Regions from separate parts of the Oceanobacillus luteolus genome, predicted to be linked through region 3. Evidence: predicted binding sites of a transcription regulator. Region 3 holds the regulator's gene; each other region holds the start of a gene.
What was found. Region 3 encodes LexA, which represses DNA repair genes until DNA is damaged. Its sites were predicted from a motif close to CGAACATATGTTCG; they were not measured.
Positions count from the first base shown of each region.

Region 1 (3,297 bases), on a different contig from region 3:
GTCACCTGTGACAGGCTGGTGACTTTCTTATCATATGAAGCATCATCTTCTGCCACAAGGGTTGCTTTTATGACATCGCGAACATCTTTTTTAATCGTTTTCGGTGTAATATTATGTTTCTTATTATAGGCAATCTGAATTTCTCTTCTACGATTCGTTTCATCGATTGCCTTCTGCATGGAATCCGTAATCCGGTCTGCATACATGATGACTTCCCCATTTTCGTTACGGGCAGCACGTCCCATTGTCTGGATTAGTGACCTTTCCGAACGCAGGAAGCCTTCTTTATCGGCATCTAAAATAGTGACTAGCGAAACTTCAGGAATATCAAGTCCTTCTCTCAGAAGGTTAATTCCTATGAGCACATCATATTTCCCGACCCGCAAATCACGAATAACCTCAATTCTTTCCAAGGTTTTGATTTCAGAGTGCAGGTAGGCGACTTTCATCCCTAATTCTTTCAAGTAATCCGTCAGGTCCTCGGACATTTTCTTCGTTAAGGTTGTAACTAGGACACGTTCATCTCTATCGATCCTTTGATTGATTTCAGCAATTAGATCATCAATTTGACCTTCAATTGGCCGCACTTCAATTTTCGGATCCAATAATCCCGTAGGACGGATAATTTGTTCTGTCATTTCAGGTGTATGTTCGAGTTCATACGGACCTGGAGTAGCTGAAACATAAATCAATTGATTCGTCTTTTTCTCAAACTCATCAAATTTCAATGGACGGTTGTCCAGTGCAGACGGTAAACGGAATCCATGATCGACAAGCACTTGTTTCCTCGCTTGGTCACCATTATACATCCCACGGATTTGTGGTAATGTAACATGGGACTCATCAATGACGACTAAGAAATCATCCGGAAAGAAGTCGAGTAATGTATAAGGAGTTGCTCCAGCTTCCCTCAACGTAAGATGGCGGGAATAGTTTTCAATTCCTGAGCAGAACCCCATCTCCCGCATCATTTCCAAATCGTAATTGGTGCGCTGTTCCAATCGCTGGGCTTCTAATAATTTATTCTCTTCCCGCAACTCTTTTAAACGTTCCTCTAATTCTTTCTCAATATTTTTGATCGCTTTCTTCATTTTTTCTTCACCTGTTACGAAGTGGGAAGCAGGGAAAATTGCTACATGTTCCCGGTCCCCGATAATCTCACCGGTAAGGGCGTCCACTTCACGGATTCGATCAATTTCATCTCCAAAGAATTCAATTCGAATACAATGCTCTTCCCGGGACGCCGGTATGATTTCGACCGAATCGCCTCGAACACGGAAAGTACCGCGTTGAAAATCAATATCATTCCTTGCATATTGGATATCCACCAAATCACGTAACAGTTGGTCCCGATCTTTCTCCATTCCCATTCTCAAAGATAGAACTTGATTACGATATTCTTCCGGATTACCTAACCCATATATACAGGATACACTCGCGACAATTAGGACATCCTCGCGTTCGAATAGTGCCGAGGTTGCGGAATGTCGCAATTTATCAATTTCATCATTGATGCTTGCATCCTTTTCAATAAACGTATCTGTGGAAGGAACATATGCCTCCGGCTGATAATAATCATAGTAACTTACAAAGTACTCTACAGCGTTATTTGGAAAAAACTCTTTGAACTCACTGTAAAGCTGACCTGCTAATGTTTTATTATGAGCAATCACTAACGTTGGACGATTGATTTCCTTCACGACATTAGAGATTGTGAATGTTTTACCTGTGCCAGTTGCTCCAAGTAATGTTTGGTGTCTTTGACCAGCCAATACTTTCTCAACTAAATCCTTTATTGCTGCCGGCTGATCGCCAGCTGGTTCATATTTAGATACGAGTTCAAATTTATTTTTCACTTGCTTTGCCTCCGATCTAATATCTCTTAACCATTTTAACACATCTGTTCAAAAAACATAACAAAAAACGAACGCATATTCGATTTATTTTTTTAAGTATATAAAAATAACTCCCCCATTCTACGCATTGTAAAACAATTGGGGGAGTTACTATTTAATGATTAAGCCGTCCAGACAAACAAATGGACGATGGTTATTACAATTGCTCCAAATAAGTATGAACCGACGAGTAATGGCCATATCCATCTCATCCATTTCGTCCATGGTATTCTAGCCATCGCCAAAGATGCCATAAGAACACCGGATGTTGGTGCATAGATATTACCAATTCCGTCAGCAAGTTGGAAAATCAGCACGGCAGTCTGTCTATTTACTTCAGCCAGGTCTGCAAGAGGGATCATGATCGGCATCGTCAATGCGGCCTGACCACTACCCGAGGGTACGCCAAGATTGATGAGCGCTTGGGTAATGAACATCCCGATTGCAGTGAATGCTGATGGAATAACGCTTAGAATGGAAGATAAATGGAATAGAATCGTATCAATTATATTGCTCTCCTCCAAAATTACTAACACCCCATAAGCGATACCGACTATGAGTGCCCCTGCAACCATCTCCCGACAACCATCAACGAAGGATTCTGCAATTTTATTCACCCGAAACTTAGCGATGATTCCAGCAAGGATACCAACTAGTAAGAATAAAGAAGAGATTTCCATAATGTACCATCCATACGATAACACACCTACTGCAAGTCCGATAATCGCCAATACTAATAGAACGAGAACGAGTGATTGTCTCCCAGTCAACTTAACATTGGTATATTGAGCAGAGTCTTCCAAATTCCACTTTTGGTCTAGTTCATACATGATACTTGTCTCAGGGTTTTTCTTAACTTTATTGGCATAAATCATGACAAATGCAATATTAAGTCCGACAAAAATTACCCATAACAATAAACGCAGTTCAATTCCAGAAAAAAGCGGAAGCTCAGCGATTCCTTGTGCAACACCAATAGTGAATGGATTCAAGAACGATGCCGTAAATCCTGCACAAGAACCAATAACGATTACCCCTAGACCAGTAAGGGAATCAAATCCCATCCGCATCAATAGGGGAACTAATATAAGAATAAATGGCAAGGTTTCTTCTGACATTCCAAATGTCCCGCCACCGAGGGCAAATAACACCATAACTACCGGAATGATGATGATTTCCCTTCCAGCAAGTTTTGTAGAAACATTTGCGAGACCTACTTCAATTGCTTTTGTTGCATTGATGATTCCAAATGCACCACCGACAATAAAAATAAAGAATATGATTTCTCCACCATTAACCATCCCTTTATAAACGGCATCGATGATTCCAATTGGACTAGTTGGGTTTGATTCCATCTCTTTAAAAGTTCCGTCGACTACAACATTGTAGCCTTCCTCATTGA
Region 1 is NZ_JBHUDE010000043.1:8,351-11,647, reverse strand. Features, by position in the region: gene uvrB (excinuclease ABC subunit UvrB) at 1-1,856, opposite strand, end outside; gene ACFSBH_RS09215 (YfcC family protein) at 2,018-3,297, opposite strand, start outside.
Region 1: the regulator LexA is predicted to act here: its motif matches at 1,925-1,938, upstream of uvrB (excinuclease ABC subunit UvrB).

Region 2 (3,297 bases), on a different contig from region 3:
AGGATACTAACAACACCTGTTATCATGGACGATAGTGAAACATACTTCGATAGATATAAAGTCAATAAAAAGGTTGAAATCATAATTACGAATAAAATTGGAAAACTGCCAAGAATAATGCCACCAGATGTTGCCACAGCTTTTCCACCTTTAAATCGAGCGAATACGGGATAAGTATGACCAACAACTGCAAATAATCCAATTATCAGAGGATGAACCGATACATCAAATAATAGTGGTAAAACTGTAGCCAAAGTTCCTTTCAATATATCCGATAATGTAACAATAATACCAGCTTTGATCCCAAGTACACGAAATGCATTGGTAGCGCCTAAGTTACCACTTCCATGTTCACGGATATCTTTGTTATAACCTAATTTTCCAACCCATAATGCAGAAGGAATAGAGCCCAGTAGGTAAGCAACTAAGGCCAACACAACAATTTCCATACATCATCCTACTTCCTTCATCAATAGTATAACCACACTGCCGTAGCAAAATAATAATATTATTTCTATATTTAGTCAACAGTATGTTAAGCTTATTCTAGCATGAATTGTATGTAAAGAGTATTATTTTTTCGGGTAGTGAATGCTTGTTATTGAAATACCATCTAGTTGACTATCCTGCCTAATCTACTTATGATGTGACTAAAGTAAGTGTATAAACCATAGAAGGAAAGGAAGGGTATGTATGAGCTGGGAAAACCCATCAAAAGAATCATTAAAAAAGATCTTGGAAGATGCAAAAACAATTGCGGTAGTTGGACTTTCAAACAATGAAGAGAAAACAGCGTATCAGATTTCAAAAATTATGCAGGCACAAGGCTATCGAATTATTCCCGTTAACCCAACCGTCGACGAAGTTCTTGGAGAAAAAGCTTATCCAACTCTAGAAGCTGTTCCTGATGAAATTGATATCATCAATGTGTTTCGCCGTCCCGAGTATTTACCAGAGGTGGCCGCAGATGCAGCAAAAACAAATTGTCGCGTATTTTGGGCACAACAGGGTATTGTCAATGAAGAAGCCTATCATTATTTAAAAGAAAGAGACTTTACTGTTATTATGGATTTATGTATTAAAGTAGTCCATGCAGTTCTCGTAAAATAACAATATCAACAGGGTGGCTATGTTCATCCTGTTATTTTTTTCAATATGCTCCTATCCTGAATTTCTAAGAAATAGTATATTTTTTTCCTTTTTTAGGTTAAGATAGTTTAGTAAAAGCTTGTCGTTACAATGTTTTCATTTACATTTACAAACATTTGTTCTAAGATTGATATAGAGAAACGAGAATAGGTATAAAATTGTTTTGCTTTATTTAACGTATTGAAAGGGGAAAATTAACTTTGGCTAATCAAGCGAATAAATATTCTGATGATTCCATTCAGGTGCTGGAAGGTCTTGATGCAGTAAGAAAGAGACCGGGAATGTATATAGGCAGCACTGACGAACGTGGACTCCATCATTTAGTATTTGAAATCGTGGACAATGCAGTTGATGAAGCATTGTCTGGACATGGAAATGAAATTAAAGTTACGATACATAAAGATAATAGTATTTCTGTTTTAGATAATGGAAGAGGAATCCCTACAGGTATGCATGCAACGGGTACTTCTACGGTAGAAGTTATTTTTACTGTACTTCATGCAGGGGGGAAATTTGGCCAAGGAGGCTATAAAACAAGTGGTGGTCTTCATGGAGTCGGAGCGTCTGTAGTGAATGCTTTATCAGAATGGATGGAAGTAACTGTTTTCCGGGATGGTTTTACGTATTTTCAAAGGTTTGAAAACGGCGGAAAACCAGTAGGTAACTTGGAAAAAAGAAAACCAACTAGAAAAACAGGAACACTTATCCATTTCAAGCCGGATGAATCGATTTTCTCTACAACTGTCTACGATTATGAAGTCATTTCAGAAAGACTCCGTGAATCTGCATTTTTATTGAAAAACCTTCATATTGAGTTGGAGGATAAACGCTCCGATGAAAAAGAAGTATTTCAATATCCAGATGGATTGAAATCTTTTGTGGAATATCTAAATGAAGATAAAGATGTACTTCATCCTGTGGCATTTTTCGAAGGGATGAGTAATGGCATAGAAGTGGAGTTTGCTTTCCAATTCAATGATGGGTATGCAGAGAGCATGCTTTCGTTTGTGAACCATGTAAGGACAAGGGACGGAGGCACGCATGAGGTTGGGACTCGTACAGCCATTACGAGAACTTTTAATGAGTACGCAAGAAGAACTTCCATTTTAAAAGATAAAGACAAAAATCTTGAGGGAGCGGATGTCCGTGAAGGGCTAACTGCCATTGTTTCTGTGCGGATCCCTGAAAATTTATTGCAATTTGAAGGGCAAACGAAAGGGAAATTAGGAACCCCAGAAGCCCGTTCGGCAGTGGATCAAGTTATTTCCGAACAGATAGCATATTTCCTTGAGGAAAATGCCGATACGTCCAGACTTCTGATCAATAAGGCTATTAAGGCAAAAGAAGCGAGAGAAGCTGCTAGAAAAGCTAGAGAAGAAGCAAGAACAGGAAAGCAACGAAAAAGAAGAGACACGCTGTTAAGTGGTAAATTAACACCTGCACAATCAAGAAATCCAAAGAGAAATGAACTTTATCTAGTAGAGGGAGACTCAGCAGGCGGCTCGGCAAAGCAAGGAAGAGACCGGAAATTCCAAGCTATACTACCTCTCAGAGGAAAAGTAATCAATACAGAAAAAGCAAAAATTGAAGATATCTTTAAAAATGAAGAGATAGCTACTATGATCCACACTATAGGCGCCGGTGTTGGTGGAGATTTTGATCTGGATGATGTTCAATATGATAAAATCATCATTATGACGGATGCCGATACAGACGGTGCACATATACAAGTGCTGCTTCTCACTTTCTTTTATCGATATATGAGAAAACTCATCGAAGCAGGTAAGGTGTTTATCGCACTTCCTCCTCTGTTTAAAATATCAAAAGGAAAAGGCAAGAATGAACAGGTAGTGTATGCTTGGGATGAGTCAGAGATGAAAGAAGCGATAGAAAAATTTAAAACTGGTTATATCGTCCAACGTTATAAAGGTTTAGGTGAAATGAATGCAGACCAATTATGGGAGACGACGATGAATCCTGAGACTCGGACATTAATACGTGTGACTATTGAAGATTTCCCTCGTGCAGAACGGAGAATAACCACCCTGATGGGAGATAAAGTGGAACCGCGACGCAATTGGATTGAATCAAACGTGAAATTCGGGCTAGATGAAGACACAAATATCATTGATAATGAAAAGATTCGCA
Region 2 is NZ_JBHUDE010000049.1:13,812-17,108, forward strand. Features, by position in the region: gene plsY (glycerol-3-phosphate 1-O-acyltransferase PlsY) at 1-449, opposite strand, end outside; gene ACFSBH_RS11440 (CoA-binding protein) at 694-1,110, shown strand; gene parE (DNA topoisomerase IV subunit B) at 1,350-3,297, shown strand, end outside.
Region 2: the regulator LexA is predicted to act here: its motif matches at 1,259-1,272, upstream of parE (DNA topoisomerase IV subunit B).

Region 3 (3,297 bases):
AGCTCTGTTTGTTTTGCTTTATTGGCAAGCTCATTGATTCTTGCTAACTTCTCTTGAGATAACATGATTAAAGCCTCCTTAAACTATATTTCAGTATTAGGGTAGATCTACGTCTAAAGTTTAATAATACCCTATTTCAAAAAATAATAATCCATATTTACTCGTTAATTAAAGAATATTATAAATGGATTGCTGAACTAATGAAGCCAGTTCTTCCTATATATTCAATGCTCCATATTAAATTTTACTGCGGACTTCCGGAAGATTTTCACTGAATTACATAAAAACTTTTTATATCGAAGATAAGTCTAGTCTTGTTTTCCAATATATTTATAAAGGAAAAGGCAAAAAAAGACAAGCATTTCAGCTTGTCTTGGGTTTTTATTTATCGATAGATTTTCTATCCTCCTGGTATTCTTGGTAACGACGGTGAACGGTTGCTTTAGAGATATTATATCCTAATCCTTTCAAGGTGGTTGTTATCTCACTAAACGTTAAGTTCTTATCCCGGAGCCGAACAATATCTTCTATGGGTACTTCCAGTCTTTCTCTACCGGGTGCATTAGAAATATTTTTTAAGTTATCTGTAGGATTATATCCCTGTTTTATTGCACGCTGCATTCCTCTTTTGATTTTTATATTATGGATTTTACGTTGATACTCTTCTACTATGCCGACGATTTGTAAAACCATAGAATCAGACTCGGATAATTCGAGCTCTCCATCATGTGTAGATGTTAAAACCGAAACCCCTAATTTTTGGAGCTGGCGGAATAAAGCGATTTTTGTATTTCCTCTCCCTAATCGAGTTTCATCTTGAATTAATAGACATTGTGCTTCTCCATTAGAAAATAGATCGAGCATCTTAAATATGCCATCCCTGTTAATTTCATATCCGCTTTCTTGCTCTTCTATACTAGTTACAACTGTCAGACCATGTCTATCTGCAAGTTGAAATAATTCTTCACACTGTCTTTGTAATGATGTTTCCTGTTGTTTCTTATCCGTACTCACTCTACAATAGATGATTGCCTTCACGATCCAATTCTCCTTCTGCCAGATTAGCTGCTAGTTATGAGAGAAAAATATAAAAATACTAATGTTACCCCAAATACAACAATAAAGAAGATATCCTCCTTGGAAAACTTAGAAAATAATTTACTAAACATGTATATTCCTCCCCAATCCACGAACTTTTATTCTCCAGAACATATTATCGCACGAACAAATGGTCCTGTCAACCATTATTTAGAACGAATGTTTGCATTATGTTATATGAGATGATAAACTAGTGATAATAAATTCTATGTACGAGGTGATTAATAGATGACTAAGCTTTCAAAAAGACAACAAATGATATTAGATTTCATAAAAGAGGAAGTAAATGAAAAGGGTTATCCACCTTCAGTCCGAGAAATTGCAGTCGCAGTAGGTCTTGCTTCCAGTTCAACAGTTCATGGTCATCTGGAACGTCTTGAGGCAAAAGGTTATATTCGACGAGATCCGACTAAACCACGTGCTATCGAAATACTTGATCTAGATGGAGAGGGAAATATACCGAAGGACAAAGCACGCTATGCACCTGTCATTGGTAAAGTTACTGCTGGTATTCCTATTACTGCAGTAGAAAACATCGAGGAATTTGTCCCTGTTCCAAGTTCACACACAAATCCAGATGACAATCTATTTGTTCTTGTAATCGAAGGTGAGAGTATGATAGAAGCTGGTATTCTAGATGGTGATATGGTTATTGTTAAACAACAAAACACTGCCAATAACGGGGAAATTGTAGTTGCAATGACGGATGATGATGAGGCGACGGTTAAACGCTTCTTTAAAGAAGAAAATAAAATTCGTCTTCAACCGGAAAATGCAACGATGGAGCCATTATTCTATGATAAAGTTAGTATCTTAGGAAAAGTAGTCGGCTTATATCGCAATATCCATTAAAAAACATCTGATCTTCGCATCGCATGCAAAGATCAGATGTTTTTTTAATATATTAATAGGTTGTTAGATATTGTTCTCGTTCCCAAGGATGAACGGTATTATTAAACATTTCCCATTCAATTTCTTTGGCTTCAACATAATGATTAAATAGATGATCACCTAAAGCTTTGATGATGACTGGATCTTTTTCCATTTCATCGAGTGCATCTTTAAGAGTTGATGGCAAGTCCTTCACACCATTTTCAATTCTTTCTTTTCTTGTCATTGCATAGATATTTCGGTCAACTGCTTTTGGAGGTTCTTTTTCATTCTCAATCCCATCTAATCCAGCTGCAAGAAGAACGGACATTGCCAAATATGGATTGGCAGCCGGATCTACACTACGGACTTCGATTCTAGTCCCGACTCCCCTAGAACTTGGAATACGAAGAAGCGGACTGCGGTTAGAACTTGACCAAGCAACATAACAAGGAGCTTCATATCCTGGAACCAACCGCTTATAAGAATTGACTATCGGATTGGTAATAGCAGTAAAATTAGTTGCATGTTCTAACAACCCTGCAATAAATTGATATGCAGTTTTGCTCAGCTCTCTTTCACCTGATTCATCATAAAACGCGTTCTTTCCATCTTTGAACAGCGACATATTAACATGCATTCCTGAACCATCTACACCGAATAAAGGCTTTGGCATAAAGGTAGCGTGCAAATTATGTTTTCTAGCAACCGTTTTTACGACAAGTTTAAATGTCTGTATATCATCCGCATGCCTTACTGCTTCGGAATACTCGAAGTCTATCTCGTGTTGACCCGGAGCCCCTTCATGATGGGATGCTTCAATGTTAAAGCCCATTTCCTCTAATTCCAGCACGATGTCGCGACGACAGCTTTCACCCAAATCATTTGGCGCAAGATCGAAATAACCACCATGGTCATTTAACTCTAGGATCGGCTCCCCTTTTTGATTTAATTTAAATAGGAAGAATTCAGGTTCAGTTCCAATATTGAAAGTATCAAAGCCAAGTGACTGCATCCGCTTTAGGTTTCTCTTTAAATTATAACGAGGACAACCTGAAAATGGTGTGCCATCCGCATTGTATATATCACAAATGAATCGTGCGACTTTTCCTTTATCGGATGTCCACGGAAAAACTACGAAAGAATCAAGATCAGGACATAAATACATATCGGATTCTTCAATCCGTACAAACCCTTCAATGGATGAACCGTCAAACATCATTTTATTATCCAAAGCCGTATCAAGTTGGCTAAGCGGGATCTCCACGTTTTTAATCTTTCCTAACATGTCGGTAAATTGAAGCCGTATAAAACGTACATTTTCATCTT
Region 3 is NZ_JBHUDE010000040.1:203,301-206,597, reverse strand. Features, by position in the region: gene ACFSBH_RS08915 (DUF896 domain-containing protein) at 1-65, opposite strand, end outside; gene ACFSBH_RS08910 (YneB family resolvase-like protein) at 382-1,038, opposite strand; gene lexA (transcriptional repressor LexA) at 1,327-1,950, shown strand; gene glnA (type I glutamate--ammonia ligase) at 2,003-3,297, opposite strand, start outside.